4 regions of the Serratia ficaria genome follow, and region 4 is predicted to be linked to each of the others. Evidence: predicted binding sites of a transcription regulator. Region 4 holds the regulator's gene; each other region holds the start of a gene.
The links. The regulator PurR, encoded in region 4, represses purine synthesis genes. The targets are predictions, from matches to a motif close to CANGCAAACGTTTGCNTG.

Region 1 (7,197 bases), 510 kb from region 4:
GGCCAAGCTGTCCGACAGCCCGGGTAAAACCATCTGTCAGGATCAGGCCTTCGTGAAAGCCCTGCGCAAAGCCTTTGACCTGCCGCTGGTGAAAAAAGCCAGCTGAGGTTCCCTTATATAAAGAAAGCCGGCCGGATCACCGCGCCGGCTTTTTCTTTACCTGCGCCTGTCTGCGCCCTTTTTACCCGACGCCGAGAAATGTTGCGCCAATCCGGCGATTTCTGCTTGTGCTCTGCACCGCGGCAAGTAACATAGCAATCATCCCCATATTCTTGGGTTGTAAGCTATTTCTAAACCAAATATTAAAGAGAGAAATCTATGAGCGTAGTGCCTGTAGTCGACGTACTGCAAGGTCGTGCTGCGGTTGACAGTGAAGTCACCGTGCGCGGCTGGGTACGTACCCGGAGAGATTCTAAAGCTGGCATCTCCTTCCTGGCCGTCTATGACGGTTCCTGCTTTGATCCGTTACAGGCCGTCGTTAATAATTCTCTGCCGAATTATCAGGATGAAGTGCTGCACCTGACCACCGGCTGCTCGGTGGAAGTGACAGGTAAAGTCGTCGCGTCTCCGGGCGAAGGCCAGAGTTTCGAACTGCAGGCCACCGCCATCAAGGTGGTCGGCTGGGTTGACGATCCGGACACCTACCCGATGGCGGCCAAGCGCCACAGCATCGAGTACCTGCGTGAAGTGGCGCACCTGCGTCCGCGCACCAACCTGATCGGCGCCGTGGCGCGCGTGCGCCATACTCTGGCTCAGGCCATTCACCGTTTCTATCACGAGAACGGCTTCTTCTGGGTCTCTACCCCGCTGATCACCGCCTCCGATACCGAAGGCGCCGGCGAGATGTTCCGCGTTTCGACGCTGGATCTGGAAAACCTGCCGCGCACCGATAAAGGCGCCGTCGACTTCAGCGAAGACTTCTTCGGCAAAGAGGCCTTCCTGACCGTGTCCGGTCAGTTGAACGGCGAAGCCTATGCCTGCGCCCTGTCAAAAATCTATACCTTCGGCCCCACCTTCCGCGCCGAAAACTCCAACACCAGCCGCCACCTGGCGGAGTTCTGGATGATCGAGCCGGAAATCGCCTTCGCCAACCTGGCCGACATCGCCGAACTGGCGGAGAAGATGCTGAAATACGTGTTCCAGGCGGTCCTGGATGAGCGTATGGACGACATGCAGTTCTTTGCCGAGCGCGTAGACAAAGACGCTATCGATCGTCTGAAACGTTTCGTGTCATCGGATTTCGCCCAGGTGGACTACACCGAGGCGGTAGAGATCCTGATCGCCTCCGGCCAGACCTTCGAAAACCCGGTTTCCTGGGGCATCGATCTGTCGTCCGAACATGAGCGCTATCTGGCGGAACAACACTTCAAGGCGCCGGTGGTGGTGAAGAACTACCCGAAAGACATCAAAGCCTTCTACATGCGCATGAACGAAGACGGCAAAACCGTGGCGGCGATGGACGTGCTGGCGCCGGGTATCGGCGAGATCATCGGCGGAGCTCAGCGCGAAGAGCGTCTGGACGTGCTGGATCAACGCATGGAAGCCATGGGGCTGAATAAGGAAGATTACTGGTGGTATCGCGACCTGCGTCGCTACGGCACCGTTCCTCATGCCGGTTTCGGCCTGGGCTTTGAACGTTTAATCGCCTATGTGACCGGTGTGCAAAACGTGCGCGACGTCATCCCGTTCCCGCGTACGCCACGTAATGCAAGCTTCTAATTAATCAGTTTAAACTTTTTTTAACCGATTTTGTTACAAAACAAAGGCCAGCTCTGCTGGCCTTTCGCATTTTTTAATATTGACGTCCGTCACAAAGTTCCCTGAATATTACATATTGTTACAAATACTTTCTTTTTGAAACCGCATTAGTATATTCGTAGCATTTTCGTTCTAGATTAACCCGCCGCTGAATGGAACACTGCGTTCAGACACAGGACGACACCAATCTATCAACAATAGTTCAAAAGAATTATTGGCGGCAGTGGCAAAGGTGTCCGAATAACACCAATGAGGGTAATAATGATGAAGCGCAACATTCTTGCAGTGGTAATCCCGGCTCTGTTAGCTGCTGGTGCAGCAAACGCAGCTGAAATCTACAACAAAGACGGCAACAAGCTGGATCTGTACGGCAAAGTTGACGGTCTGCACTACTTCTCCGACGACACAGAAAATGATGGCGATCAGACCTATGTTCGTTTCGGCTTCAAAGGTGAAACCCAAATTACTGACCAACTGACCGGTTACGGCCAGTGGGAATACAACGTTCAGGCTAACCACGCTGAATCTCAGGGCACCGAAGGCACCAAGACTCGTCTGGGCTTCGCGGGTCTGAAATTCGCTGACTACGGCTCATTCGACTACGGCCGCAACTACGGCGTACTGTACGACGTGGAAGGCTGGACCGATATGCTGCCAGAGTTCGGTGGCGATACCTACACCATCACCGACAACTACATGACCGGCCGTACCAACGGCGTTGCGACCTACCGTAACAACAACTTCTTCGGTCTGGTTGACGGTTTGAACTTCGCCGTTCAGTACCAGGGTAAAAACGAGAACGACAGCCGCGCTCTGAAGAAACAAAACGGCGACGGTTGGGGTATCTCTTCAACTTATGACATCGGCGAAGGCGTAAGCTTCGGTGCCGCATACGCGTCTTCCGACCGTACCGACGATCAGACTAATCTGTCTACCGCCAAAGGCGACAAGGCCGACGCATGGACCGTGGGCGCGAAATACGACGCCAACAACGTCTACCTGGCCGCCATGTATGCCGAAACCCGCAACATGACCCCATACGGCGAAGCTGATAACACCATCGCCAACAAAACTCAGAACTTCGAACTGACCGCACAGTATCAGTTCGACTTCGGTCTGCGCCCAGAAGTGTCTTACCTGCAGTCGAAAGGTAAAGACCTGGCTGGCCGCACCGCTAACGGCTCTCGCTTCGCCGGCGGCGACGCTGACCTGGTTAAATACGTTTCTGTTGGTACTACCTACTACTTCAACAAAAACATGTCCACCTACGTTGATTACAAAATCAACCTGCTGGACGAGAACGAATTCACCAAGGCTAACAAAATCGCTACCGACGACATCGTTGGTGTAGGCCTGGTTTACCAGTTCTAAGCTGTCGCTTAACGGCGGCTCACCGTCGGACAAGTTAAAAAAACAGGGCTTCGGCCCTGTTTTTGTTTTTACGCCATGCGTGAATTTTTATCCTGCCGATTTGCCCTTCCCCATCATTTTTCCTGCCTAATGCGCCGCCTTCGCAACATCGCGGTGTTTTTGTCGCAAACGGTTGGCAAAGCCGAAAACTGGCGCTACCCTGATGCCTCTGTCTGCTTAACTCCGAGATTTGGAAGCACCTGACATGTTTGAAAAAATCACTGCCGCACCCGCCGACCCGATCCTGGGCCTGACCGACATTTTCCGCGCCGACGCCCGCCCAAATAAAATCAACTTAGGGATTGGCGTTTATAAAGATGAAACCGGCAAAACCCCGGTGCTGACCAGCGTAAAAAAAGCTGAACAGTATCTGCTGGAAAATGAGACCACCAAGAATTATCTCGGCATTGAGGGCATCCCGGCTTTCGCCAGCTGCACGCAAGAGCTGTTGTTCGGCAAACAGAGCCCGATCGTCGCCGACAAGCGCGCACGCACCGCGCAAACGCCTGGCGGCACCGGCGGGCTGCGCGTAGCGGCTGACTTTATCGCCAACCAGACCAGCGCCAAGCGCATTTGGATCAGCAACCCAAGCTGGCCGAACCATAAAAACGTCTTCGGCGCAGTCGGCCTGGAAGTGCTGGAATACGCCTACTATGACGCCGCCAACCACGCGCTGGACTTCGACGGCCTGCTCAATAGCCTGAAACAGGCGCAGGCGGGCGACGTGGTGCTGTTCCACGGCTGCTGCCATAACCCGACCGGCATCGACCCTACCGCCGAGCAGTGGGCCCAGCTGGCTGAGCTCTCCGTGGCCAACGGCTGGCTGCCGCTGTTCGACTTCGCCTATCAGGGCTTCGCCAAGGGCCTGGAAGAAGATGCCGAAGGGCTGCGCATTTTCGCCGCCAAGCATCAGGAACTGATCGTCGCCAGCTCGTACTCGAAGAACTTCGGCCTGTACAATGAGCGCGTCGGCGCCTGCACCATCGTGGCCGCCGATGCGGAAACCGCTGACCGCGCGTTCAGCCAGGTGAAGGCGGCGATCCGCGCCAACTACTCTAACCCGCCGTCTCATGGCGCAGCGGTGGTCGCCACCATCCTGAGCAACGACGCGCTGCGCGCGCTGTGGGAGCAGGAACTGACCGATATGCGTCAGCGCATCCACCGCATGCGGCAGCTGTTTGTGAACACGCTGCAAGAGAAAGGCGCACAGCAAGACTTCGGCTTTATCATCAACCAGAACGGCATGTTTTCGTTCAGCGGCCTGACCAAAGAACAGGTGCTGCGCCTGCGTGAAGAGTTCGGCGTCTACGCCGTAAACTCCGGCCGCGTCAACGTTGCCGGCATGACGCCGGACAACATGGCGCCGCTGTGTGAAGCCATCGTCGCCGTGCTCTGACAATCGCCGCGCGGCAGCCAAGAAAAGGGGCGCTCAATGCGCCCCTCGTTATTTCTGCCGGGAAATAACCGTTACCAAACCGGCGGTTCTTCCTGCAGGAACGGGTTGGTCTGGCGCTCATGGCCGAAGGTCGACATCGGGCCATGGCCCGGAATAAAGGCCATGTCGTCGCCCTGCGGCAACAGCTTGGTGCGAATGGAGTCGATCAGCGCCTGATGGTCGCCGCGCGGGAAGTCGCTGCGGCCGACGCCGCCGTTAAACAGCACATCGCCCACCAGCGCCAGCCGCGCCTGCTCATTGATGAAGACAATGTGACCCGGGGTATGGCCAGGGCAATGCAGCACCTTGAAATGCATCTCGCCGACCTGCACCTCATCGCCTTCGGCCAGCCAGCGGTTGGGCGCCAGCGGCGCGCACTCTTCCAGGCCAAACATTCGGCTCTGCGCCGGCAGGCCATCCAGCCAAAAGGCGTCTTCCTTATCCGGCCCGTAGATCGGCACCTGATAGTGTTCGGCCAGCTCAGCGGCGGCGCCAACGTGATCGAGATGGCCGTGAGTCAGCAAGATCTGCGAAATTGTCACGCCCTGCTTCGCCACTTCAGCTTTGATTTTTTCCGCTTCGCCGCCGGGATCGACCAGCGCCGCCTGTTGGCTATGCTCGCACCAGATCAGGCTGCAGTTCTGGCTGAAGGCGGTAACGGGAATAATGTGGTATTTCATAAGGCTCCAACAACGACAACGGCGCCATACCCCACGGGCTGGCGCTGTTCACCTATCGGCACAGGCGATTACCAGGTCCGTACCGGGCCGGTATCGATGTGTACAAAGTTGCTACGTGGGTAATATCCTACACCACCGGCGCGCATTTTTAACGCCGCTTTGCGGATATTGCTCAGCTGGACGCCTTCAATATGGAAGTCCATCGCCTGGCCCTTGGTGTGGTAGCTGTGCTTCGCCACGCCGCGGCTATGCGCGCGCAGTTCATTATTGGTGTCCAGAGAGCGGTAACCGGAAATCAGCTGCACCGGCTTGCTGGTGCCCAGCAGCCCCTGCAGGCGGTAAAGATGGTCAAAGAGGCGAGGATCGATCGATTTAACCTTATTGGCGCGATAATCGCGGAACAGATGATTAAGCCGCACCAGCTCTTCTTTATTGTAACCTTTGCCGTCGAAAAACTCGGCTTTAATAGATTCACCGGTATGCAGGTTATTCAATACCAAAATACGCGGACGAGCGGTAGAAAGACTGGCGAACGCCTGCCCAGGGAGCAGCGCTATGCCCATAGCTGCGCCGCCTAGCGCCAGCCATTTACGGCGATGATGATCAATTTTGTCCATGACTCTGTTAAACCCGGCAAGAATGTCAAAAAATATGCACAAGAAAGCGCACTGTCCGAACCATAACCGCCTGCGTATGCTGAGTCAACCCGCGATACGCCTAGGTTTACGGGCCCCCGCGTAAGGGGGCCTGTGGTATAGCCAAACATTCTGACCGTTATTTATTTATAATTACTGCATTTATTGCATTAATTTTTCGGCCTGGGCCAAAATTTGTGCGCCCGATCTCACCGTATTATCATAATTGTAAATATCTGTACGGAATTGCGGCTGGCCGTCGTCAGAAACCCAAGCCGTCAGATAATACAATTTAACCGGAATACGCTGGCGAATATTCACGTAAGTGGTATTCCCCTCTTTCAGCGTGGAAGAAACGCGATTGTTGTTCCAGCCGGCGTCCTGCAGCAGCATATTCGCCAAATCAGACGCTTTGTTCACCCGCACGCAGCCGGAGCTGAGCGCGCGAATGTCTTTCTGGAACAGGCTGTGGTTCGGCGTATCGTGCAGATAGATGGCGTCCGAGCTTGGCATGTTGAATTTGAAGCGCCCCAGCGAGTTGGTAGCGCCCGGCGCCTGGCGCACCCGGTACGGGAAGTTGCGCGCGGAAACCATGCTCCAGTCGATCATCGCCGGGTTAATCACCTCGGCGTCGTTGCTCCAGCCGGAAAGCACGGTATAGCCGTGTTTCTGGAAGTAGTTGCCGTCGCGCATCGCCTTCGGCACGATATCCTCGCGCACCAGCGTAGTCGGCACGTTCCACGGCGGGTTGACCACCACGTTGTTCAGCGCGCTGCTCATCAGCGGCGTTTTACGGCTCGGCCGCCCCACGATCACCCGTGAAGACAGCACCTCGTTGCCGTTTTGGTAGTAGGTCAGCGAATAATTGGGAATGTTCACCATAATCCCGGTGCCGACGTGCCCCGGCAGGATGCGCAGGCGCTGGATATTCAACGCCAGCAGCGCGGCGCGGGTTTTCGGTGAAACATTCAGCCATTCGCGGGTGCGCGCGCCGATCACGCCGTCGGCGCTCAGCCCTTGCCATTTCTGGAAGCGCTTGACCCCTTCCACCAATTCGTCGGTGTACAGGTTATCGCTGACCGTCGCGGGCGCCGTCGGCTGCGTAATCAGCGCGGAGTTGGGCGAGGTGCTGAGATCCTGCACCGGCGCCGCCGCCGGGCTGACCGCCGCCTGGCTTTCGCGGTTTTTCTCTTCATCGACCGACAGACCGCCGTCATCGGGCTCATTGCGCGTCGCCAGCACCACCGCCGGCTCCGGCTGCGCTTCCGGCGCGGCATCG
Region 2 (7,197 bases), 2.3 Mb from region 4:
CTGGAAACCACCCCTTCCTGCTGCCCGAGCTCATAGGCCTTCGCGGTACCGGCGCCGTGGGACGAGGCCCCCAACCCGGCCCCCTTCGCCAGACGGCTGCGCACCGCCAGCCGCAGGAACAGCATATCCCCCACCGCCATGCCGAACACCCCGGTGATCACCACGAACAGCGCCACCAGATCCGGCTGTCCGCCCATCTGTTTGGCGGCCTCCAGCGCAAAGGGCGTGGTGATCGAACGCACCGCCAGGCTGCGCTGCACCTCTTCCGGCAGCGTCAGCAGCCGCGCCAGCCACACCGAGCTGTGCACCGCCACCAGCACCGCCGTCACGACGCCGGCGGTCAGCGACAGCCAGTGGCGGCGAATAATATGCAGGTTTTCGTATACCGGCACCGCAAAAGCGATGGTCGCCGGCCCCAATAGCCACAGCAGCCAATGGGTTTCGCCGATGTAGTCCCGATAGGAGATGTGGGTCACCACCAGCAGCAGCACCAGGATCATCGGCGTCAGCACCAGCGGCATCAGCAGCAGGGTGCGGCGGCGGCGATAGAGCCGCTTGTTGGCGAAGTACAGCGCCAGCGTCGCCAGGAAACAGGCCAGGCTGAGGATAAAGTCATTCATGGCGCTGTTTCCGCCGCTGCAGCCACACTTCCAGCCGGTAGACCCGATCCACCACCAGTCCGGTGGCGCCCAGCGTCAGCGTGGTACTGATCCCAATCACCAGAAAAATCTTCCAGCCCTCGACCATCAGCAGCTGGGCATAGTTGACCACCGCCACCACCGCCGGCACGAAAAACAACAGCATTTCGGCCAGCAGCCAGCGCGAACCGGCCTTGACCCAGTTCAGCGGCAGAATGCGCAACAGGATCAGCGCCAGCAGCATCAGCATGCCGACAATATTGGCGGGCAGCGGCAGGTGAAATTGTTGAACCAGACGGTCGGCAATCAGGAACAGCACCGCATACAAAGCAACCTGGATCGGCACCTGCAGGCGGGTCAGCAGGGATGGCGCGACACGGCGTAACGCCAGTGACATGGAAGATAACCTCGAGCAAATAATTTACGGCTTACAGTATACGCAGCCGGGTAACCCTGCCTGAAATGAATTAAAATTATCGGCATCATGCCGTCAGGGAATAGTTTCCCGCCGGTATCGCCCTGAGGAGAACCCCAACGTGGACGTTCGCACCCTGCGCTACTTCGTCGAAGTGGTGCGCCAGCAAAGCTTTACCCGCGCGGCGGAGAAACTGTTCGTCACCCAGCCGACCATCAGCAAGATGCTGCGCCATCTGGAGGAAGAGCTGGAATGCACGCTGCTGATCCGCGAAGGACGCAAGCTGCACCTGACCGACAGCGGTCAGGCGGTGTACCAGCGCGGGCTGGCGATCCTCGACGAGTTCCGCCAGCTGGAGGCCGAGCTGGAAGACATCAGCTCGGTGAAAAAAGGCGTGCTGCGGCTGGGCATTCCGCCGATGGTCGGCCGCCAGATAGCCGATCTGATCCGCCGCTTCCGCCAGACCTACCCCGGCATCGAACTGAAAATTTCCGAGCTGGGCGGGCTGTCGGTCGAGCAGGCGGTGATGTCCGGCGAGCTGGATTTGGCGATGACCGTGCTGCCCGTCGATTCGGATCAGCCGCTGACCTTTCTGCCGCTGCTGGGGCACCCGATGTGCGTGGTGGCGCCGCGCACGCCGCACTGGCTCAACCGCACCGGCATCGATATCGCCGAGCTGGCCCACTGGCCGATCCTGATTTACAACGAGGATTTCGCGCTGTACAAAATGCTGATGAAGGCTTTTCGCCAGGCCGGTTTTGAACCGCAGATCGCGGTGCGCAGCGGGCAGTGGGATTTTCTCGCCTCGATGGTGCAGGCCGGGGTCGGCATCGCCACCCTGCCGGAGCCGGTGTGCCAGTGGCTGGACAAGGAAAGCCTGATTTGGCTGCCGCTGGAGCCGCGCATGGAGTGGAAGGTCGGGCTGATCTGGCGCCAGGGCAGCTACCTTTCGCACAGCGCACAGGCCTGGATCGCCTGCTGCCGCGACTACTGGCCGCCGGTGAAATAATCGGGGCCGCGTCTGCGGCCCCGTGTTTCATTACCCTTCGCGTTCTATCAGCAACGCTTCCAGCAGGTCGAGATCGTGCAGCAGCTTCTGCAGCGTCTCGTTGCTGATTTTCTGCGTGGCGCGCAGGTGATACAGCTCGCCGCGTTCGGCGCGCAGCGCCGTCAGGCGGAAACGCCGCTCGAGGTTTTCCAGCGCCAGCGCATTCTCGATATCGTCCTTGGAGGTGATGCGCCGCCGCAGCGTGCCCACCACCCGGGAACTGATCTCTTTCAGCACCTGCGGATCGAGGTTTTCCTCGGTGTCGGCGGCCAGGCGCTCTTCCATCTTGTTCACGCTCTCGATCGCCACTTCGGCGGCCATGGCGATCGCCATGCGCTCTTCGCTCTTGCTGGCGCTCTTGTCCGCCACCTGTACCCCGCGCAGCAACAGCGGCAGCGCCAGCACGCCGACGATCAGCGACAGCAGTATCACCCCGGCGGCGATAAACACCAGCTGATAACGCGCCGGGAAGGCGCTGCCGTCGCTCAGCAGCAGCGGTATCGACAGCACGCCGGCCAGGGTAATCGCCCCGCGCACCCCGGCGAAAGAGGCGACCCACAGTTCGCGGGTGCTGTAATCGCCAAACTGCAGCGGACGCTTTTTCATAAAGCGCTTGCTGGCGTTTTTCATCAGCCACAGCCAGGTGAAACGCAGCACCAGCAACGCGGCGTAGATGGTCGCCACGTCGGCGAACAGGTACCAGGTCTGGATGGTCGGGTCCAGCTCGGCCTGCAGGATTGACGTCTCCAGAATGCCCGGCAGCTGCAGCCCCAACATGATGAACACCATGCCGTTGAACACAAACTCCAGCATCGCCCAGACGCTGTTGGCGCGCAGGCGCATCGCCAGCGGCGCGTTGCGGATCACGCCGGACTGGCTGATGGTCATGCCCGCGGCCACCGCCGCCAGGATGCCCGAGACGCCGATATGTTCGGCGATCAGATACGAGGCGAACGGCAGCAGCAGCAGGAAGACAATCTGGGTGGCCGGGTCGTCACCGCTCCAGCGGCTCATCACCCGCAGCGATTTACTGTAGAGCCAGGTAACCGCCACGCCGGCCAACAGGCCGCCGATCGCCACCTTGAGGAATTCGAGGGTGGCGCCGCCGACGGTGAACACCATGGTGCCCATCGCCACCGCGATGGCGAACTTCAACGACACCAGGCCGGACGCGTCGTTCATCAGCGCCTCGCCCTCGAGCACGCCCATGATCTGCTTGGGAATGCGCCCTTTGCCTACGATGCCGGACAGCGCCACGGCGTCGGTCGGCGACAGCACCGCCGCCAGCGCAAAGGCCGCCACCAGCGGAATGCCCGGCACCATGGCGTAAATCAGGTAGCCGACGCCGACGACGGTGATCAACACCAGCACCAGCGCCAGGCCGAGAATTTCTCGCCCATGGTGCAAAAACTCGCGCGTCGGCGTTTTCCAGCCGTCGGCGAACAGCAGCGGCGGTATGAACAGCACCAGGAACAGTTCGGGATCAAAGTCGACGTGCAGCCCGAAATGCGGCCAGGCCAACAGCGCCCCGATGGCGATTTGCATTAACGGCAGCGGCACCTGGAACGGCAACATGCGTGTCACCACCCCGGACAGGGAGACCACCAGGATCAAAATGAGGATTGTAAAAAAGATTTCCATGCTTTCCTTAGACTCTCGGGTTCAGACTGCATCTCTGAGTATGCACCGAATAGTAGATCACTTTTTTTACGGCGGTTAAAGCTTGTTGTGCCTTTCAAAACGCCACGCAGAACAGAAGGAGACTTATCCGAAGGGGAACGGCGGGGCGAGCTTCCCCCGCCCGCGCGGGCAGGGGAAGAGAACGCGCGATTAGATGGCCCAGCCGCCGGCGTAAAACGCCACCAGAGCCAGTGCGATCAGCACGGTGCCGATATTCAGCTTGCGCCATTCGCCGGAGAAGATGCGGCCGATAACCAGCGAGCTGAAGCCCAGCATGATGCCGGTGACGATGTTGCAGGTCAGCACGATAAACACCGCGCACAGCAGGCCGGCCATGGCGTCGACGAAGTCGTTGAAGTCCAGCTTGGTGACGTTGCTCAGCATCAGCAGGCCGACGTACATCAGCGCCGGCGCGGTAGCGTAGACCGGCACCAGGTAGGCCAGCGGCGACAGGAACAGGATCAACAGGAACAGCAGGCCGACCACGGTGGCGGTCAGGCCGGTCTTGCCGCCCGCGGCGGTGCCGGCGGCGGATTCGATGTACACCGCGGCGGGCGCGGCGCCCACCAGGCCGGAAAAGACGCTGCTCAGGGAGTCTGAGGTCAGCGCCTTGCCGCCGTTGATGATCTGGCCGTCTTTATCCAGCAGGTTGGCCTGGCCGGCCACCGCGCGGATGGTGCCGGTGGCGTCAAAGACCGCGGTCATCACCAGCGCCAGCACGCTCGGCAAGACCACCGGCTGCAGCGCGCCCATGATGTCCAGGCTGAAAATCAACGAGTTGCCGTTGGCGTCCGCCAGGCTTGGCATGGCGAACAGCCCCTGGTATTTCACCGCCGGATCGAAGATCAGGCCAATCACCGAAATGGCGATGATCACCAACAGGATGCCGCCCGGCACCCGCAGCTTCTCCAGGCCGAAAATCACCGCCAGCCCGAGCAGCGTCATCACCACCGGGAAGGAGGTAAAGGCGCCCAGCGCCACCGGCAGGCCGTCCAGCGGGTTCTTCACCACCAGGCCGACGCCGTTGGCGGCGATCAACAGCAGGAACAGGCCGATGCCGATGCCGGTGCCGTGCGCCACGCCCATCGGCAGGTTACGCAGGATCCAGGCGCGGATGCCGGTGACCGAAATGACGGTGAACAGCACGCCCATCAGGAATACCGCGCCCAGCGCCACCGGAATGCTGATGTGCTGGCCCAGCACCAGGCTGAAGGCGGTGAAGGCGGTCAGTGAGATAGCGCAGCCGATGGCCATCGGCAGGTTGGCCCACAGCCCCATCAGCAGCGACCCCAACCCGGCCACCAGGCAGGTGGAGACGAACACCGCCGCCGGCGGGAACCCCGCCTTGCCCAGCATGCTCGGCACCACGATCACCGAGTAAACCATCGCCAGGAAGGTGGTCAGCCCCGCCACCACCTCCTGACGCACGGTGCTGCCGCGCGCGGAAATATTAAAGTAGCCATCAAGCCCGCCTTTTGGTTTTACGGCGTTATTCGCTTGAGAATTCGACATATGTTGCTGTCCCCTGTGTTTCATTATCGGCCCGTTGCAACAGGCCTGTAATCCCGCCCGCGCCTGGTCGCCACGGAATCGTTTCCGTCACGTTCGCTTCCCTGCCCTTCAGCGGCGCGGCCAACCGGCGGCGCGCAAAAAGGCAAACGTTTAACTCGCAGCGCGTGATGCGGGTGATTTATGGTGGTTTATTCAAGGCAAACGATTATCCGGCCTTCTCTACCGTCGAATCAACTAAAGATCGCGGCAAAGTATGCAGAAAGGCGCCGGGATCAATCATTATCGAAAAAGCGGGGTTTGTCACATAGGTAAATCCGATGGGAACGCCCCCGCGGCCGGGGGCGGCCGGGTTACTGCGCCTGCGGGGCGTTTTCATCCATATACATCAGCTCCCAGATGTGACCGTCCGGATCCTGGAAGCCGTGGCCATACATGAAACCGTAATCCTGCGGCTGGTTGTAGGTGTTGCCGCCGGCGGCGATCGCCTTGCGCACCAGCTCGTCCACCGCCGCTCTGCTGGGCTGCGACAGGCAGACCAATACCTCGGTGGCCTTTCTGGCGTCGCCGATCGGGTTCGGCGTGAACATTTTGAACTTGTCGTGGGTTAGCAGCATCACGTAAATGCTGTCGCTGACCACCATGCAAGCGGCGGTGTCGTCGGTAAACTGCGCGTTAAAGCCGAAGCCCAGCCGGCTAAAAAATGCCATGGACGCGGGCAGATCGCCAACCGGCAGGTTCACAAAAATTTGCGTAGCCATGGGCTACCTCCAATGAAGGGTGACCTCATCGAGTATAGCCCATCGCGCTAGCTCAGCAGCGCGTACGGACCGCCCTGCTCCAGCGCCCGCTGGTAAGCGGGACGGGCATGAATGCGCTGCAGGTAGCCGCGCAGCTTCGGGCAATCGTCCAGCGCGCCGCGCGCCGCCATCGCCTCCAGCGGAAAGCTCATCTGAATATCCGCCGCGCTGAATTCGTTGCCGACAAACCAGGTGCCTTTATTCAGGTGCTGCTCGAGGTATTCGCAATGCGGCGCAATCTGCTTGTCGAGGTACTCGCGCTGCACGCCCTTGCCGATCGCGCCGGCCACCGGCCGCAGCAGCCAGGGGATCGGCGGCTGGCCCAGCCGGCTGAACACCAGCTTCATCACCAGCAGCGGCATCAGCGAACCTTCGGCGTAGTGCAGCCAGTAGCGGTATTGCTGACGAGCGTGGTAGTCGGTGGGGATGAACAGCCCCTGCGCATCATAGGCTTCCTGCAGGTACTCGATGATGGCGCCGGACTCCGCCAGCGTCAGATCGCCGTCGACGATCACCGGCGATTTGCCCAGCGGATGGATGTTTTTCAGCGCCAGCGGCGCCAGCATGGTTTGCGGATCGCGCTGATAGCGCTGTACCTGGTAAGGCACCCCCAGCTCTTCCAAAAACCACAGGATGCGCTGCGAACGCGAGTTATTCAGATGATGAACGATGATCATGAAGAGGTCCCTAGCCGTTGCCACACCAGCTCGCCAACCTGCACGCCGTTGCCGATTTGCAGCGGCACGGTGCGCAGCATAAGCCGATCGCCGATGAAACTGTAGAAGCGCACCTGTCGGCTGCCGATCCAGTTGGGGAACGAGCTGCCCTCGACCTGATGCACCACCCGCTGGTCGCTCTCGTCCACCTGATAGCGGCCAAAATAACAAATCATATTGATAAAGGCGGCGTGGATTTCCCGTTCGCTGCCCAGCGCCAAATCGTCGGCGGCGAAGCGCGGCCGGGTGGCGCTATACAGCTGCGCCGCCATGGTGCCGTTGGCCTCGTAGTTGATGCGGCCCAGCACCTGCTCGCCCAAGGGGTAATTTATCCTGCCGTCTTCGCCTTTAAACACGGAAGACACCAGCGACCAGCTGCCGATAAACGCGT
Region 3 (7,197 bases), 500 kb from region 4:
ATCGCTGTGCACGCGGAATTCGTTCAGCGGCAGCAGAATGCGCGAGGCCAGGCGGCTCCACAGCAGGCTTTGGTACAGAAGACGATCGTCACCCTGAAAATGTACCCCACCCTGCACCACTTTGCAGTCGTGGGCGCCCAGCGCTTCCAGCTCGCTTTTTAACAGTTCTTCCAGTCCACGCGCCGTGCTGGCAAACAGAGAGTTCATATCGTACTTATCACCAAAAAGAAAATTGTTGCGCATTATAGCTAATCCAGACCGCTTGTCATAAAGTTGCTCCCTTCTATTTAATAATCGCACGGAGATAAGGGTGATCACGCTTTCCAGACTCTACGTTCATCCGGTTAAATCGCTGCGGGGTTTGCAGCTTTCCCATGCCCAGGTCTCCAGCAGCGGCCTGGCCTTCGATCGCACCTTTATGATCACCGAACCGGATGGCACCTTTATTACCGCGCGCCAATATCCGCAGATGGTGCTGTTCACTCCGGCGCTGCTGGCGGACGGCCTGTTTCTCACCGCCCCGGACGGCGAAAGCGCCGCTATCCGCTTTAGCGATTTCGCCGCCGAAGCGCAGCCTACCGAAGTGTGGGGCAACCATTTCACCGCGCTGATTGCGCCGGCGGAGATTAACCGCTGGCTAAGCGGCTATTTCCAGCGCGACGTGCAGCTGCGCTGGCTGGGGCCGGAACTCACCCGCCGGGTAAAAAAACATCCGGCCATTCCGCTGTCGTTCGCCGATGGCTATCCTTATCTGCTGATTAACCAGGCTTCGTTCAACGATCTGCAGCGGCGCTGCCCCGGCAGCATCAAGCTGGAGCAGTTCCGCCCCAATCTGGTGGTCACCGGCGCCGGCGCCTGGGCCGAAGACGGCTGGCAGGTGATCCGCGTCGGCGATGTGATGTTCGATCTGGTGAAACCCTGCAGCCGCTGCGTGCTGACCACCGTCAGCACCGAGCGAGGCCGCAAACACCCGAGCGGTGAGCCGCTGAGCACGCTGCAGAAATTCCGCACCGCCGATAACGGCGACATCGACTTCGGCCAAAACATGATTGCGCGCAACAGCGGCATTATTCGCGTTGGCGATGCGGTGGAAGTGCTGTCGACCAAGCCGCCGCGCCCGTATGGCGCCGGCACGGTGGTGGAGAGCGTAGCGGCGCCGCAGGACAGCGCGCAGGGCGTGACCATCGAATATGAAGGGAAGGTGTTTACCGGCAATAACCAGCAAATATTGCTCGAGCAGCTGGAGCAGCAGGGAATTCGCGTGCCCTATTCCTGCCGGGCCGGCATCTGCGGCAGCTGCCGTATTACCCTGGTCAGCGGCGAAGTCGCGCCGCTGAAGAAAAGCGCGGTGGCCGAAGACGGCACCATTCTTTGCTGCAGCTGTATTCCGAAAAGCGATTTGACGCTGGCGTAACCGGGCTTATACCGCCCGGTCGTAGGCCGCCGGGGTGGAAGATTCGTCCTGCGCACAAGGCTTCAGCCGATCGTGCATCACCTTAATCGCGTCGCCCAGCACCATGGTGCGGCCGGCGACCGACAGTTGGTTCTGCGCCAGCAGGCACAGGCTGGCGTTATCGCCGGCCTCCACCACCAGCAGGCGGGCTTCAACGCCGCTTTCCATCACCTTCACCGCCGCCAGCTCGCCGTTCTTCGGCTGCAGCGGATAATGCTGCTGCGAGAAGTGCCAGCTTTTCGGCATCAGCGGTTTCAGGAAACGGTAGGCGACCAAGGCATTCAACACCAGCTCGGCGCGCTGTTCATGGCTGAGCTTGACCTGTTTGCACTGTTCTTCATAGGTGAAATACAGCGCGGCGTCGTCGACGCAAAAAGCGCATTCGTCAAAGGCGTCCGGGGTTAACATTTTGGCCGGAAAACGCGAGCGAAAGATCATACCATTAGCTAAATCCAGCATTAGCCGATCGTGTTCGGCGTCAAAATACCAACGCCAATTATCGTCAGGTTTTATCTTCATCTCTTATCCTTCTCGCTGCCTATGCCAACGCCGTATTTACCCCAAAAGGTGATTTTATCACCGATAAAGTCGCTTAAACATCGGATAATTCCGCGAACGATATTTATGCTAACGAACAAAATATAGACGAGCCGGGGGAAGAAATAAACCCCCGACATAAAATGAAAGAAAAAATATTAGATATGGGTAACGATATCTTTAATCAGGCGCGGGCCGTGGAAGATAAATCCGGAATAAATTTGCACCAGGCTGGCGCCGGCCGCCATTTTTTCACGCGCCGCCGTCAGCGAATCCACCCCGCCCACGCCAATAATCGGCAGGTGCCCTTGCAGCTCGGTCGACAGGCGACGGATCACTTCGGTGCTGCGCGACTGCAGCGGACGCCCGCTGAGGCCACCCGTTTGCTCGCAGTAATTTAATCCCTGGATCAGTTTACGATCCAATGTGGTATTGGTGGCGATCACCCCGTCGATATTATGACGCACCAGGCTATCGGCAATTTGGATCAATTCTTCTTCAGAAAGATCCGGCGCGATCTTTACCGCCACCGGCACATATTTGTGATGGCGCGCATGTAATTCCTGCTGCTTATTTTTAATCGCCGCTAAAAGATCGTCCAGCGCTTCGCCATACTGCAAGGATCGTAACCCCGGCGTATTTGGTGACGAAATGTTAATCGCGATATAACCGGCATACGGATAAACTTTATCCATGCAGATCAGATAATCGTCTTTCCCCTGTTCAACCGGGGTGTCCTTATTCTTGCCGATATTGATCCCAAGAATGCCGCCGAAATGGGATTTCTTAACGTTTTCAACCAGATTATCCACGCCGTGGTTATTAAAGCCCATGCGGTTGATCAGCCCCTCGGCCTCCACCACCCGGAACAGGCGCGGCTTGTCGTTGCCCGGCTGCGGGCGCGGGGTCACGGTGCCCACCTCGACATGGCCGAAACCCATGGCGCCGAACGCGTCGATGCACTCGCCGTCTTTATCCAGACCGGCGGCCAATCCCAACGGGTTTTTAAACGACAGCCCCATGCAGCTGACCGGCTTGGTCGGCACCGACTGGCGGACAAGAAACTCTAACGGGGTGCCGGTTACACGGCGAAGCTGACGAAAGGTCAATTCATGCGCGCGCTCGGGATCGAGCTGGAACAACGCTTTCCTGATGATGGGGTAGTACATGGACTCTCCTGATTTCCCGGTTGCAAACCGGGGGCGTATTATCCGGCATCCCCCGACCAATTGGAATTGATTAAAGGCAAAAAAAGGCCTTTTTACGCAATCGTTTTCTTGGCGCCGAGGGAAAACGCCGCAAATCCGCTTTTACGCATAACAAAATCAAAAAATGAGATTTAAGAAACCCGCCCCTTTGCTGTTAGCTTTAAAACACTTCCCGTTCATTTTCTAATTAAACCTAACATTTAGTTATAAGGAGTGGCAATGCGCGTTATATCACTGGCCGGCAGCCCACGCATCCCATCACGCTCGGCGGGCCTGCTTACCCTGAGCCAGAACTGGCTGCGGCAGCAAGGCGTAGAGGTGATCGCCTATACCCTGCACGATTTCGATGCCGAAGACCTGCTGTACGCCAATTTTAACAGCCCGGCGATCAAAGCCTTCACCGAGCAGCTGGCGCAGGCGGACGGCCTGCTGATTTCCACCCCGGTATATAAGGCTTCATTTTCCGGCGCCTTGAAGACCCTGCTGGATCTGCTGCCGGAACGCGCGCTGGACCACAAGGTGGTGCTGCCCCTGGCCACCGGCGGTTCCGTCGGGCACATGCTGGCGGTGGACTACGCCCTGAAGCCGGTGCTGGCGGCGCTGAAGGCGCAGGAAGTGCTGCACGGCGTCTTCGCCGACGACAGCCAGGTGCAGCTCAACGGCGAAGACGTCACCCTGTCGGACGGCGTCGCCGGGCGGCTGGAGGAGGCGCTGGAGAGTTTCTACCTGGCGCTCGGCCGCCGCAAGCCGCCCTCTCTGAGGGTAACCCTGCCCCTGTCGACCCGACAGACCGCCTGAAGCACTCCGGAAAAGGACCTCAATATGAAGCGATCTGTTCTGCGGCGCTGGTTTGGCGCCGCCACCCTGATGGGCCTGCTGTCGCTGGCCTGGGCCAATGCCGCCAGCGCGCAGGATCCGGCCCGGTTCCGTATCGGCTACCAAAAAGGATCGGTCAGCCTGGTGCTGGCGAAAAGCCACCAGCTGCTGGAGAAGCGTTTTCCCGCCACCAAAATCAGCTGGGTCGAATTCCCGGCCGGTCCGCAGATGCTGGAAGCGCTGAACGTCGGCAGCATCGATCTGGGCAGCACCGGCGATATTCCGCCGATCTTCGCCCAGGCCGCCGGCGCCGATCTGCTGTATGTCGGCGTTGAACCGCCCAAACCCAAGGCGGAGGTGATCCTGGTGCCGGAAAACAGCCCGATAAAAAGCGTCGCCGAGCTGAAAGGCCATAAGGTCGCCTTCCAGAAAGGCTCCAGCTCGCACAACCTGCTGCTGCGCTCGCTGCAAAAAGCCGGGCTGAAATTCACCGACATCCAAGCGGTCTACCTGACCCCGGCCGACGCGCGCGCCGCGTTTCAGCAGGGCAACGTCGATGCCTGGGCGATCTGGGATCCTTACTATTCCGCCGCGCTGCTGCAGGGCGGCGTGCGGGTGCTCGGCGACGGCACCGACCTGAATCAAACCGGTTCCTTCTATCTGGCGGTGCGCCCTTATGCCGAAGCCAACGGCGCCTTTATCCGGCAGGTGCTGGAGGTGCTGAGCCAGGCCGATGCGCTTACCCGCAGCGACCGCGCGCAGAGCGTTACGTTGCTGGCCAACGCCATGGGGCTGCCGGAAAAGGTGATCGCCAGCTATCTGGATCATCGACCGCCGACCGCCATCAAGCCGCTGGATGCGCACACCATCGCCGCCCAGCAGCAAACCGCCGACCTGTTTTACGCCAATCGCCTGGTGCCGATAAAGGTAGACATTTCGCAACGCATCTGGCGCCCGAGCGCACAATAATTTTGGAGAACTGACGATGAGCCTTAACGTTTTCTGGTTTTTGCCCACCCACGGCGACGGCCACTACCTTGGCAGTTCGGAAGGGGCGCGCAGCGTCGATCACGGTTATCTGCAACAGATTGCCCAGGCGGCGGACCGCCTGGGATTCGGCGGCGTGCTGATCCCCACCGGCCGTTCCTGCGAAGACTCCTGGCTGGTGGCCGCGTCGCTTATCCCGGTCACCCAGCGGCTGAAATTCCTGGTGGCGCTGCGGCCCGGCATCATCTCGCCAACCCTGGCGGCGCGTCAGGCCGCCACGCTGGACCGCCTGTCCAACGGCCGCGCGCTGTTTAACCTGGTCACCGGCGGCGATCCGGAAGAACTGGCGGCGGAAGGGCTGCACCTCAATCATGAGGAGCGCTATGAGGCCTCGGCGGAGTTCACGCAGGTCTGGCGTCGGGTGCTGGAAGGGGAAACCGTCGATTTCCACGGCAAGCATATCCAGGTGAAAGGCGCCAAATTGCTGTTCCCGCCGGTGCAACAGCCGCGGCCGCCGCTCTATTTCGGCGGATCCTCCGCCGCGGCGCAGGATCTGGCCGCCGAACAGGTAGAGATGTACCTCACCTGGGGCGAGCCGCCGGCGCAGGTAAAGGAAAAGATCGCCGAGGTGCGCGCCAAGGCGGCGGCCAAAGGCCGCCAGGTGCGCTTCGGCATCCGCCTGCACGTGATCGTGCGGGAAACCACCGAAGAAGCCTGGCGCGCCGCCGACCGGCTGATCGCCAACCTGGACGATGAAACCATCGCCAACGCCCAGCAGGCCTTTGCGCGCTTCGATTCCGTCGGGCAACGGCGCATGGCCGAGCTGCACGGCGGCAAAAAAGACAACCTGGAGATCAGCCCCAACCTGTGGGCCGGCGTCGGCCTGGTGCGCGGCGGCGCCGGCACCGCGCTGGTGGGCGACGGCCCGACGGTGGCGGCGCGGATGCAAGAATATGCCGACCTGGGCATCGACACCTTTATTCTCTCCGGTTATCCGCATCTGGAAGAGGCCTACCGCGTCGGCGAACTGCTGTTCCCGCATCTCGACCTGGCGGACAACGCGCCGGCGCAGGTGCGCCCGCTGCGTCCCCAGGGCGAGGTGGTGGCCAATATTTACGTTCCGCAAAAAGTGTCACAGAGCTGAGGAGCAACGATATGGCAAACGGCACGCAACGTATTCTGAACCGGCTGGCGCCCTGGGCGCTGCCGGTGGCGCTGGTGGTCATCTGGCAAATTTCCGTGGAGGCGGGCTGGTTGTCCAACCGCATTTTGCCGGCCCCCAGCGCGGTGGTGACCGCCTTCTGGACGCTGACCAAAAGCGGCGAGCTGTGGCAACACCTGACCATCAGCAACTGGCGCGCGCTGATCGGTTTCAGCATCGGCGGCAGCATCGGGCTGATCCTCGGTTTTATTACCGGGCTGTCGCGCTGGGGCGAACGCCTGCTCGACAGTTCGGTGCAGATGATCCGCAACGTGCCGCATCTGGCGCTGATCCCGCTGGTGATCCTGTGGTTCGGCATCGATGAATCCGCCAAGATCTTTCTGGTGGCGCTCGGCACGCTGTTCCCGATCTACCTCAATACCTATCACGGCATCAAGAATATCGATCGCGGCCTGCTGGAAATGGCGCGCAGCTATGGCCTGAGCGGTTTCCGGCTGTTTACCCAGGTGGTGCTGCCGGGCGCGTTGCCGTCGATCATGGTCGGGGTGCGCTTCGCGCTCGGCTTTATGTGGCTGACGCTGATCGTCGCCGAAACCATTTCCGCCAACTCGGGCATCGGCTACCTGGCGATGAACGCCCGTGAATTCCTGCAGACCGATATCGTGGTGGTGGCTATCGTGCTGTACGCCCTGCTCGGCAAGCTGGCGGACGTCGGCGCGCAGCTGCTGGAGCGCGTCTGGCTGCGCTGGCATCCGGCTTATCAACTGAAACAGGGAGAAGCGTTATGACCCTTCCCGCTCGTATTTCGCAAGGCACGCCGGTAACGCTGGAGTCCATCGCCAAGCGTTACGGCAACCGCACCGTGCTGGACGATATCCAGCTGCGCATCACCTCCGGGCAGTTCGTTGCGGTGGTCGGCCGCAGCGGCTGCGGCAAAAGCACCCTGCTGCGCCTGATGGCCGGCCTGGAAAACGCCAGCGGCGGCGCGTTGCTGACCGGCAACGCCCCGCTCAGCAGCGCCAGAGAAGATACTC
Region 4 (7,197 bases):
GTGCATTTGATCCCGGAAACGCTGGAGCGCACCACGCTGGCCAAAAAGCGTCTGGGCGATAAAGTGAATATCGAAATCGACCCGCAGACGCAGGCGGTGGTTGACACCGTCGAGCGGGTGCTGGCCAGCCGCGAGGCGACCCTGGCGGCGGCGATGGCGCCGGCGCATAAAGACTGACCGCGGTTCGGGCGTTGACGCCGGGATCGCATCCTAACCAGAGAGGAGAAACGCGTGAAGTTTTATGGGAAAACGTTGATGTTAACCGCGCTGTTGGCGCTGAGCGCCTGCAGCAGTTCACCGGAGAAGGGCGCAACCGCTCAGGCGACCGACGCGGACGATACCTGCGGCGCTGCGCAGTATCAGAGCTATGTCGGCAAACCGATGTCCTCGCTCGAGGGCCTGCGGATTGAGTCCCAGGTGCGGGCAATTCCGTACAACTCGGCGGTGACCATGGACTTCAACCTGCGCCGCCTGAATTTCCTCGGCGACAGCGACGATAAAATCATCCGCGTCTATTGCGGCTGATGCGCGGTTCGGCGCCTGGTAAATAAAAACGGCCCCGGCGATTAACCGGGGCCGTTTTTTTATCGCGCGCAGCCGCTCAGCGCGAGACGCGAATACCGCCTTCGACCCCTTTAGGGCTGAATACCACCTGCCACAGTTGAATATCACGCGCCCGGAAGGCGCCGGCGCAGGCGTTCAGATAATAGCTGAACATGCGTTCGAAACGTTCGGAATAACGTTGAGCCAGCTGCGGCCAGGCCTGTTTAAAACGTTCGTACCAGGCCATCAGCGTGCGATCGTAATCGGCGCCGATATTGTGCCAGTCTTCCATCACGAAATGTCCCTCGCTGGCCTGGGCAATATGGGTGACCGACGGCAGGCAGCCGTTCGGGAAGATATATTTGTTGATCCAGGGATCAACATTCATATCTGTCCGGTTGGAACCGATGGTATGCAGCAGGAACAAACCGTCCGGTTTTAAATTGCGCTCCACCACGTTGAAATAGGTGCGGTAGTTTTTTGGCCCGACGTGTTCGAACATGCCGACGGAAACGATACGGTCAAACTGCTGATGCAGGTCGCGATAATCCTGCAGCAGGATTTCCACCTCCAGCCCGGCGCAGCGTTCCTGCGCCAGCTTCTGCTGCTCGGCGGAAATGGTCACGCCGACCACCGAGACGCCGTAGTTTTTCGCCGCAAAGGCGGAGAGGCCGCCCCAGCCGCAGCCGATATCCAACAGCCTCATTCCCGGCTGCAGCTGCAGTTTCTCGCAGATCATGCGCAACTTGGCTTCCTGCGCCTGTTCCAGCGTGGCGGCGTCCTTCCAGTAAGCGCAGGAGTATTGCATATAAGGATCGAGCATCAGGGTAAACAGATCGTTGCCTAAATCGTAATGCTCTTTGCCGACTATCCAGGCGCGTTTTTTCGACTGCAGGTTGGTTAATCGCGCGGCGGCGATGCGCAGCGTGTCTTTAAGATGGTGGGGGAGTTTCCTTTCCAGCCCGGCATTGACCACGCGTTGAAAGAATATATCCAGCCGTTCGCATTCCCACCAGCCGTCCATATAACTTTCGCCCAGCCCCAGAGATCCTTCCTGCAGCACGCGTTTAAAAAAGTTGGGGTTTTTGACCTGAATATCGAAGGGCCGCGATCCGTTTATTTCAATACCGGCCATGCCGAGCATTTCATGTGCGATACGGTACCATTGGTTGTCCTGGATGCTCAGATCTTCTATACACGATGAACTCATAGCTTCTCCATCACCTTCTTCTGACTGATGACCCGCTAGGAAAAAGCTTAGACAATTTCTGCGGGTGCATACGTTTCCCGACGGTAAAATTACCCGCGGCGTCTGATATCCGACTATGAACAGAGGAAAATTTTAAGAAGGCTCCAGCGCAAGGGGCGCGGGAAAAACTCATCCTTAAAAAAGTGTGACGCAATACGCGAACACAATAGCGACTTGAGATATAGAGATTATAAAGTGTTACTTTAAAAGGTTGTTTTTGAGTATAGGCGTGCCGAGGCGCTTACTCAACCGTAAATCGCACTCGGCAAAAATATTCTTTAAGTGACTATTAGCTCTGGCAATTATGACGCAGGGTTAGCATGTTCCCGCGGCGCGCGCTGCCCCGCATCGGCCGCTTTCCCGCGCTGCAGCCAATAGCCCAACGCGGCCAATACCACCGTTGACACCATCACCGTTACCGTCGCCGGCAGCGGCTGCGCGATAAACGCCGAGACCAGCATGCTGGCGACGAAGCACAGGCCCAGCTGCAGGGTATTCTGCAGCGCCGCGGCCTTGCCGCTGCTTTCCGGGAACGGCGTCAGCGCATTCGCCACCATAATCGGGTAACCGGCGCCGTTGACCAGGGCCATGATGCAGAACGGGATCAGCAGGCTGGTCAGGGTCGGTTCGGTCAGGGTGGCCACCAGATACAACGCCACCATGCTAGCGCCATAGGTTACCAACAGCCACGGCAGCAAGGTTGTACCGTTGATGCGCTTTAACGCGGTGCGGCAGCCATAGCCCCCCAACAGGAAGGCCAGGGTTTGCGGCACATAGCTCAGGCCAATATCGTTCGGGCCGTAGCCCATGTCGCCGAGGATAAACGGCGAACCGGTCAGCCAGGCGAAAAATCCGGCCGAGCAGGCGGCGAACATGGCGACGTTGCCGCTGAACACCGGGGATTTCAACAGCTGCCAGAAGCTGACGCCGCGGTTCTTTTCGGCCGCGATGGGCTGCGGCCTGGCGCTTTCTTTCAGCAGCAGGGTCGGCAGCAGCAGCAGCAGGGCGATGCCCAGCAGCACGGCGAAGATCATCCGCCAGCCGGCGTGGTTCAACAGCCAGGCGCCCAGCAGCGGCGCCAGCGCCGGCGACAGCGCGACCAGCGGCATGATGGTGGCGAACACGCGGTTGGCCTTGCCGTCGCGGTAGCGATCGACCACCAGCGCCTGCCAGGTAACGGCGGCGGAGCAGACGCCGATCGCCTGAATAAAGCGTAACGACCACAGCTGCACGGCATTTTGCACCCACAGCATGCCGAGGCAGCCGAGGGCGAACAGCGCCAGGCCGATCAGCAGCACCGGCTTGCGGCCCAGGTGGTCGGAGAGCGGCCCCCACAGCAGCTGCGCAAAGGCGAAGCCGGCCAGAAAGATGCTGAGGCTGGCGCTGATGGCGCCGGCGGAAATTTGCAGCTCTTCCCGCATGGCGCCGAAGGCCGGCAGGTACATGTCGGTCGCCAGATAACCCAGCATGCTCAGGCCGGCGAGATAGAACATAAAGCCAAAGGAATTTCGCATGGTATTTCTCGTTGGTATTTTGTTGTCGCAGGTTTTTAGCGCCGGCAAGTGTATCCGGCTGGATCTCTGCTTGTGAAACGGTAATATTTGCAAACTGCTGTTAAAAAAATTGAAGGCAAGACGATGTGGTCTGAATATTCTCTGGAAGTCGTGGACGCGGTGGCCCGCACCGGCAGTTTCAGCGCGGCGGCGCAGGAGCTGCACCGGGTGCCCTCGGCGGTCAGCTATACCGTGCGTCAGCTGGAGCAATGGCTGGCGGTGCCGCTGTTTGAACGGCGCCATCGCGATGTGGAACTGACGCCGGCCGGCGCGCTGTTCATCAAGGATGCGCGGGTTGTCATCAAAAAAATGCTCGACACCCGCCGCCAGTGCCAGCAGGTGGCCAACGGTTGGCGCGGCCAGCTGAAAATCGCGGTGGACATCATCGTCAAACCGCAGCGCAGTCGCCAGCTGGTGCTGGATTTCTATCGTCACTTTCCCGATGTCGAATTACTGATGCAGCCGGAGGTGTTTAACGGCGTGTGGGATGCGCTGGTCGACGGGCGGGCGGAGATGGCGATCGGCGCAACGCGCGCGGTGCCGGTCGGCGGCGGCTTCGCCTTCCGCGACATGGGCGACATGAACTGGCTGTGCGTGGTCAGCCCGCAGCATCCGCTGGCGCTGCTGAGCGGCCCGCTGAATGACGACCAGCTGCGGCCTTATCCTTCGCTGTGCCTGGAAGATACCTCGCGCAGCCTGCCGAAGCGCGTGACCTGGACGCTGGACAACCAACGGCGGCTGGTGGCGCCGGACTGGACCTCGGCGCTGGACTGCCTGTGCGCCGGGCTGTGCGTCGGCATGATGCCGGCCCATCGGGCGTTGCCGCTGGTGCGGCGCGGGGAGCTGGCGGCGCTGCAGCTGCAGCAGCCTTTTCCCGCCAGCCCGTGCTGCCTGACCTGGCAGCAGGATAAGCCGTCGCCGGCGATGGCCTGGCTGCTGGACTATCTGGGGGACAGCGAAACCCTGAATCAGGAATGGCTGAGCGAAGCGGCGCCGGAGGCCGGGCGGGCTTCCGGCGGCGGGGATTAACGGCGGTAGTCGACGAACGGGCCGTCGGCGACCGAACGGCGCTCGATCAGTTTCGGATGCACCTCGATCACCTGCGATTCCTCGCGCTTGCTGATGATGCGATCCAGCAGCATGGTGAAGGCCATTTCGCCCAGGCGTTCCTTCGGCTGGTGGATGGTGGTCAGCGCCGGCGTGAAGTAGCGGGCGTTGCGCACGTTATCGTAACCGATCACCGAAATGTCCTGCGGCACCCGCAGCCCCAGTTCGTCGGCGGCGCAGATGGCGCCCATCGCCATGATGTCGCCGCCGCAGAACACCGCGGTCGGACGCTGTTTCTGCGACAGGATCTGATGCATGGCCTTGTAACCGGACTCCGGCTCAAAGTCGCCCTGTACGATCCATTCGTCGCGCACCTCGATATTGGCTTCCTGCATCGCCTTCAGAAAGCCCTGATGTCGCCCGCCGCCGGTGTTGCGCGCCAGCTGCCCAGGAATGGCGCCGATGTCGCGGTGGCCGCGCTCAATGAGATAACGGCCGGCCAGATAACCGCCCTCGAAGGCGTTGTCGATGATGGTGTCGGTAAAATCGCCGCGCGCCGCGCCCCAGTCCATCACCACCATCGGGATATTGCGGTAGTCTTCCAGCATGCCCAACAGCTGGTCCGGGTATTCCGAGCACATCACCAGCAGGCCGTCGACGCGCTTTTGCGCCAGCATCGCCAGATAGGCGCGCTGCTTGTCCAGGTTGTTATGCGAGTTGCACAGGATCAGCGTGTAGCCTTTGCTGTAGCAGCTGTTCTCCACCGCTTCGATCACTTCGGCAAAATAGGGCGCCTCGCTCGAGGTGGCCAGCAGGCCGATCGACTTGGTGTGATTGACCTTCAGGCTGCGCGCCACGGCGCTCGGCGAGTAATGCAATTCTTTGATCGCGGCCCATACGGCCGCTTTGGTTTCTTCGGCGACGAAACGAGTCTTATTGATGACGTGCGAAACGGTGGTGGTGGAAACGCCAGCGCGTTTGGCCACATCTTTAATCGTTGCCATGTAAGAAATGACTCCTGAACTCACATGTTGCAGCATGTAAGTGTGATGTTAATCGTTTGCCTGCGTAGATCCTTCTCCAGAGAAGCGAAAACCGAGTTTTTAATGTGTTGAAGTCTTCAGCGCTGGTCAGGAGGGGCATTGTTGCCGGTACGCAGTTGTGAACTGCGAATTTTGTCGCATATTGAGCAAAAGGGGAAGAGGTAATCGGCATTATAAACCGGGAAATGATAACAAGATTTTATTGGCGAACTGTGGGAAAATGATTTGACGTACTAATTGTACGCCTTTTATCCTTGGGAAAGCCTATCTGAGAAGGAGTAGTAATGGATACCGATCTGAAGATGTCGCTGTTCACCACCCTGTGTGCGCTGGCCGTGATCATTGCCTTCAGCTTCACCGCTGCGCTGAACTGAATTCCCGGCATTAACAGGCGCAGCTTGCTGCGCCTCGTCGCTTTCCCCGCGGTTATCCCCGTTCTTCTGCAACAAACGTCCCGTTCGCCAACGCCTGGAGGTTCTCCGGCCACTTCGGCCGCGCTAAGTATTAACGAATGGTTTTCGGCGTGACGACCCGGCGCGCGCCGATATAGTGGTTCTGCCAGTAGTCGTTGTCGAGCTGGCTGATGCGGATCTCTTCACCGGTGCGCGGCGACTGGATGAATTTGCCGTTGCCCAGATAAACCCCAACGTGATCGGCCACGCCGCGGTTGTTGATGCGGAAGAACACCAGATCGCCGCTTTCCAGCTCGCTTTTCTTGATGGGCGCGGCGTCGCGCAGGTGATACATCTCATTGGCGGTGCGCGGCATCTTGATTTTCACCACGTCCTTATAGGCGTAATAAATCAGGCCGCTGCAGTCAAAGCCGGTACGCGGCGAGCTGCCGCCCCAGCGATAAGGCTTGCCCATTTGATCCATCAGCTTGGCCATGGCGGTTTGCTTGGCGTGTTGATAGCGTTTTTTATGCGCCGGGCTGAGCTTCAGCGGCTTATCGTCGTGCACCAGTTTGGCGGTAGCCATCCCGGCACTGCGGTGGCGGCCGTAGCCTTTTTTGTAACCCTTCTTCGGTGGGGTCACCTTAATTTTGGCGATTTTTTGGGATTTGGTTTTCGATTTGGCGCTGACGATCTTTTTGGCCGTTTTCTCTGATTTGGTCTTGGCGACCTTGGTTTTTTTCTCTGGGGCCGCCACTTTCACTTTTTTGCTGGCCTTGACCGCTTTCTTTTTCTTGCGATCGTCCGGCCGCGCTTCATTGACATGGCTCTTGCGCTGCTCGGCGGCAATACGCGCCTGCGGCGCAGCGTGCGCCAGATTGAAGAATAGCTGCGTAAACAACAGCACAAAAAGCGTAAGAATTAAACGCATGTCGACGTCACCAGCCTTGGCCCCGAAACGGATATCGAAAGAGTCACAGTATTCCCGAATTTCGCCATATAAAACAGCGGAGAACTCATAAATAATAATCCATATTGTGAGAAAACGTTAATAGCCTTTTTTTTGGTTTAAAATCAGCCCGTTGATGTATAAAAAATCATCAGTCTCGCGTTGCGGTTTTAATTAAACGCCGGGCGGGGGGCGACGAAATATATTAGTGAAATGGTCGGATTAAAAATGTTATTCTGAGCCTAAGTTTTAACCGGAATGGCGTTGCCGGTGAGGCGCGATCGGCACAGGGCGAATGTCCTTGCAAAAGATGGCGTTTTCTTGCGACTGTTCCAGCCGCTACAATAGCCCGTGTGATGCATGTTGTAGCCATGAGATGTGGCTTGAGGAAGCAATAAATGACGACGACGATTGAAAAAAT

Region 1: CKW09_RS08850 (amino acid aminotransferase) is a predicted target of PurR. The motif match lies at 3,291-3,308, and genes of this name have one in related genera.
Region 2: CKW09_RS21980 (NCS2 family permease) is a predicted target of PurR. The motif match lies at 5,433-5,450, and genes of this name have one in related genera.
Region 3: pyrD (quinone-dependent dihydroorotate dehydrogenase) is a predicted target of PurR. The motif match lies at 3,253-3,270, and genes of this name have one in related genera.

Annotation. Positions count from the first base shown of each region.
Region 1 covers NZ_LT906479.1:1,868,704-1,875,900, reverse strand. Annotated here, with positions in the region: gene pncB (nicotinate phosphoribosyltransferase) at 1-106, shown strand, start outside; gene asnS (asparagine--tRNA ligase) at 319-1,719, shown strand; gene ompC (porin OmpC) at 2,020-3,129, shown strand; gene CKW09_RS08850 (amino acid aminotransferase) at 3,374-4,564, shown strand; gene CKW09_RS08845 (MBL fold metallo-hydrolase) at 4,636-5,283, opposite strand; gene CKW09_RS08840 (YcbK family protein) at 5,352-5,900, opposite strand; gene ldtD (L,D-transpeptidase) at 6,081-7,197, opposite strand, start outside.
Region 2 covers NZ_LT906479.1:4,694,398-4,701,594, forward strand. Annotated here, with positions in the region: gene CKW09_RS21960 (LrgB family protein) at 1-620, opposite strand, end outside; gene CKW09_RS21965 (CidA/LrgA family protein) at 613-1,035, opposite strand; gene CKW09_RS21970 (LysR family transcriptional regulator) at 1,175-2,062, shown strand; gene CKW09_RS21975 (Na+/H+ antiporter) at 2,093-3,742, opposite strand; gene CKW09_RS21980 (NCS2 family permease) at 3,932-5,293, opposite strand; gene CKW09_RS21985 (VOC family protein) at 5,644-6,051, opposite strand; gene CKW09_RS21990 (glutathione S-transferase family protein) at 6,099-6,767, opposite strand; gene CKW09_RS21995 (lipocalin-like domain-containing protein) at 6,764-7,197, opposite strand, start outside.
Region 3 covers NZ_LT906479.1:1,882,483-1,889,679, reverse strand. Annotated here, with positions in the region: gene rlmKL (bifunctional 23S rRNA (guanine(2069)-N(7))-methyltransferase RlmK/23S rRNA (guanine(2445)-N(2))-methyltransferase RlmL) at 1-207, opposite strand, end outside; gene CKW09_RS08915 (YcbX family protein) at 311-1,414, shown strand; gene CKW09_RS08910 (cell division protein ZapC) at 1,421-1,972, opposite strand; gene pyrD (quinone-dependent dihydroorotate dehydrogenase) at 2,149-3,159, opposite strand; gene ssuE (NADPH-dependent FMN reductase) at 3,418-3,996, shown strand; gene CKW09_RS08895 (sulfonate ABC transporter substrate-binding protein) at 4,066-4,983, shown strand; gene ssuD (FMNH2-dependent alkanesulfonate monooxygenase) at 5,000-6,145, shown strand; gene ssuC (aliphatic sulfonate ABC transporter permease SsuC) at 6,157-6,951, shown strand; gene ssuB (aliphatic sulfonates ABC transporter ATP-binding protein) at 6,948-7,197, shown strand, end outside.
Region 4 covers NZ_LT906479.1:2,378,184-2,385,380, forward strand. Annotated here, with positions in the region: gene CKW09_RS11260 (riboflavin synthase) at 1-177, shown strand, start outside; gene CKW09_RS11265 (I78 family peptidase inhibitor) at 232-525, shown strand; gene cfa (cyclopropane fatty acyl phospholipid synthase) at 602-1,753, opposite strand; gene punC (purine nucleoside transporter PunC) at 2,095-3,306, opposite strand; gene punR (DNA-binding transcriptional activator PunR) at 3,430-4,374, shown strand; gene purR (HTH-type transcriptional repressor PurR) at 4,371-5,396, opposite strand; gene cydH (cytochrome bd-I oxidase subunit CydH) at 5,720-5,809, shown strand; gene CKW09_RS11295 (C40 family peptidase) at 5,940-6,758, opposite strand; gene CKW09_RS11300 (Grx4 family monothiol glutaredoxin) at 7,175-7,197, shown strand, end outside.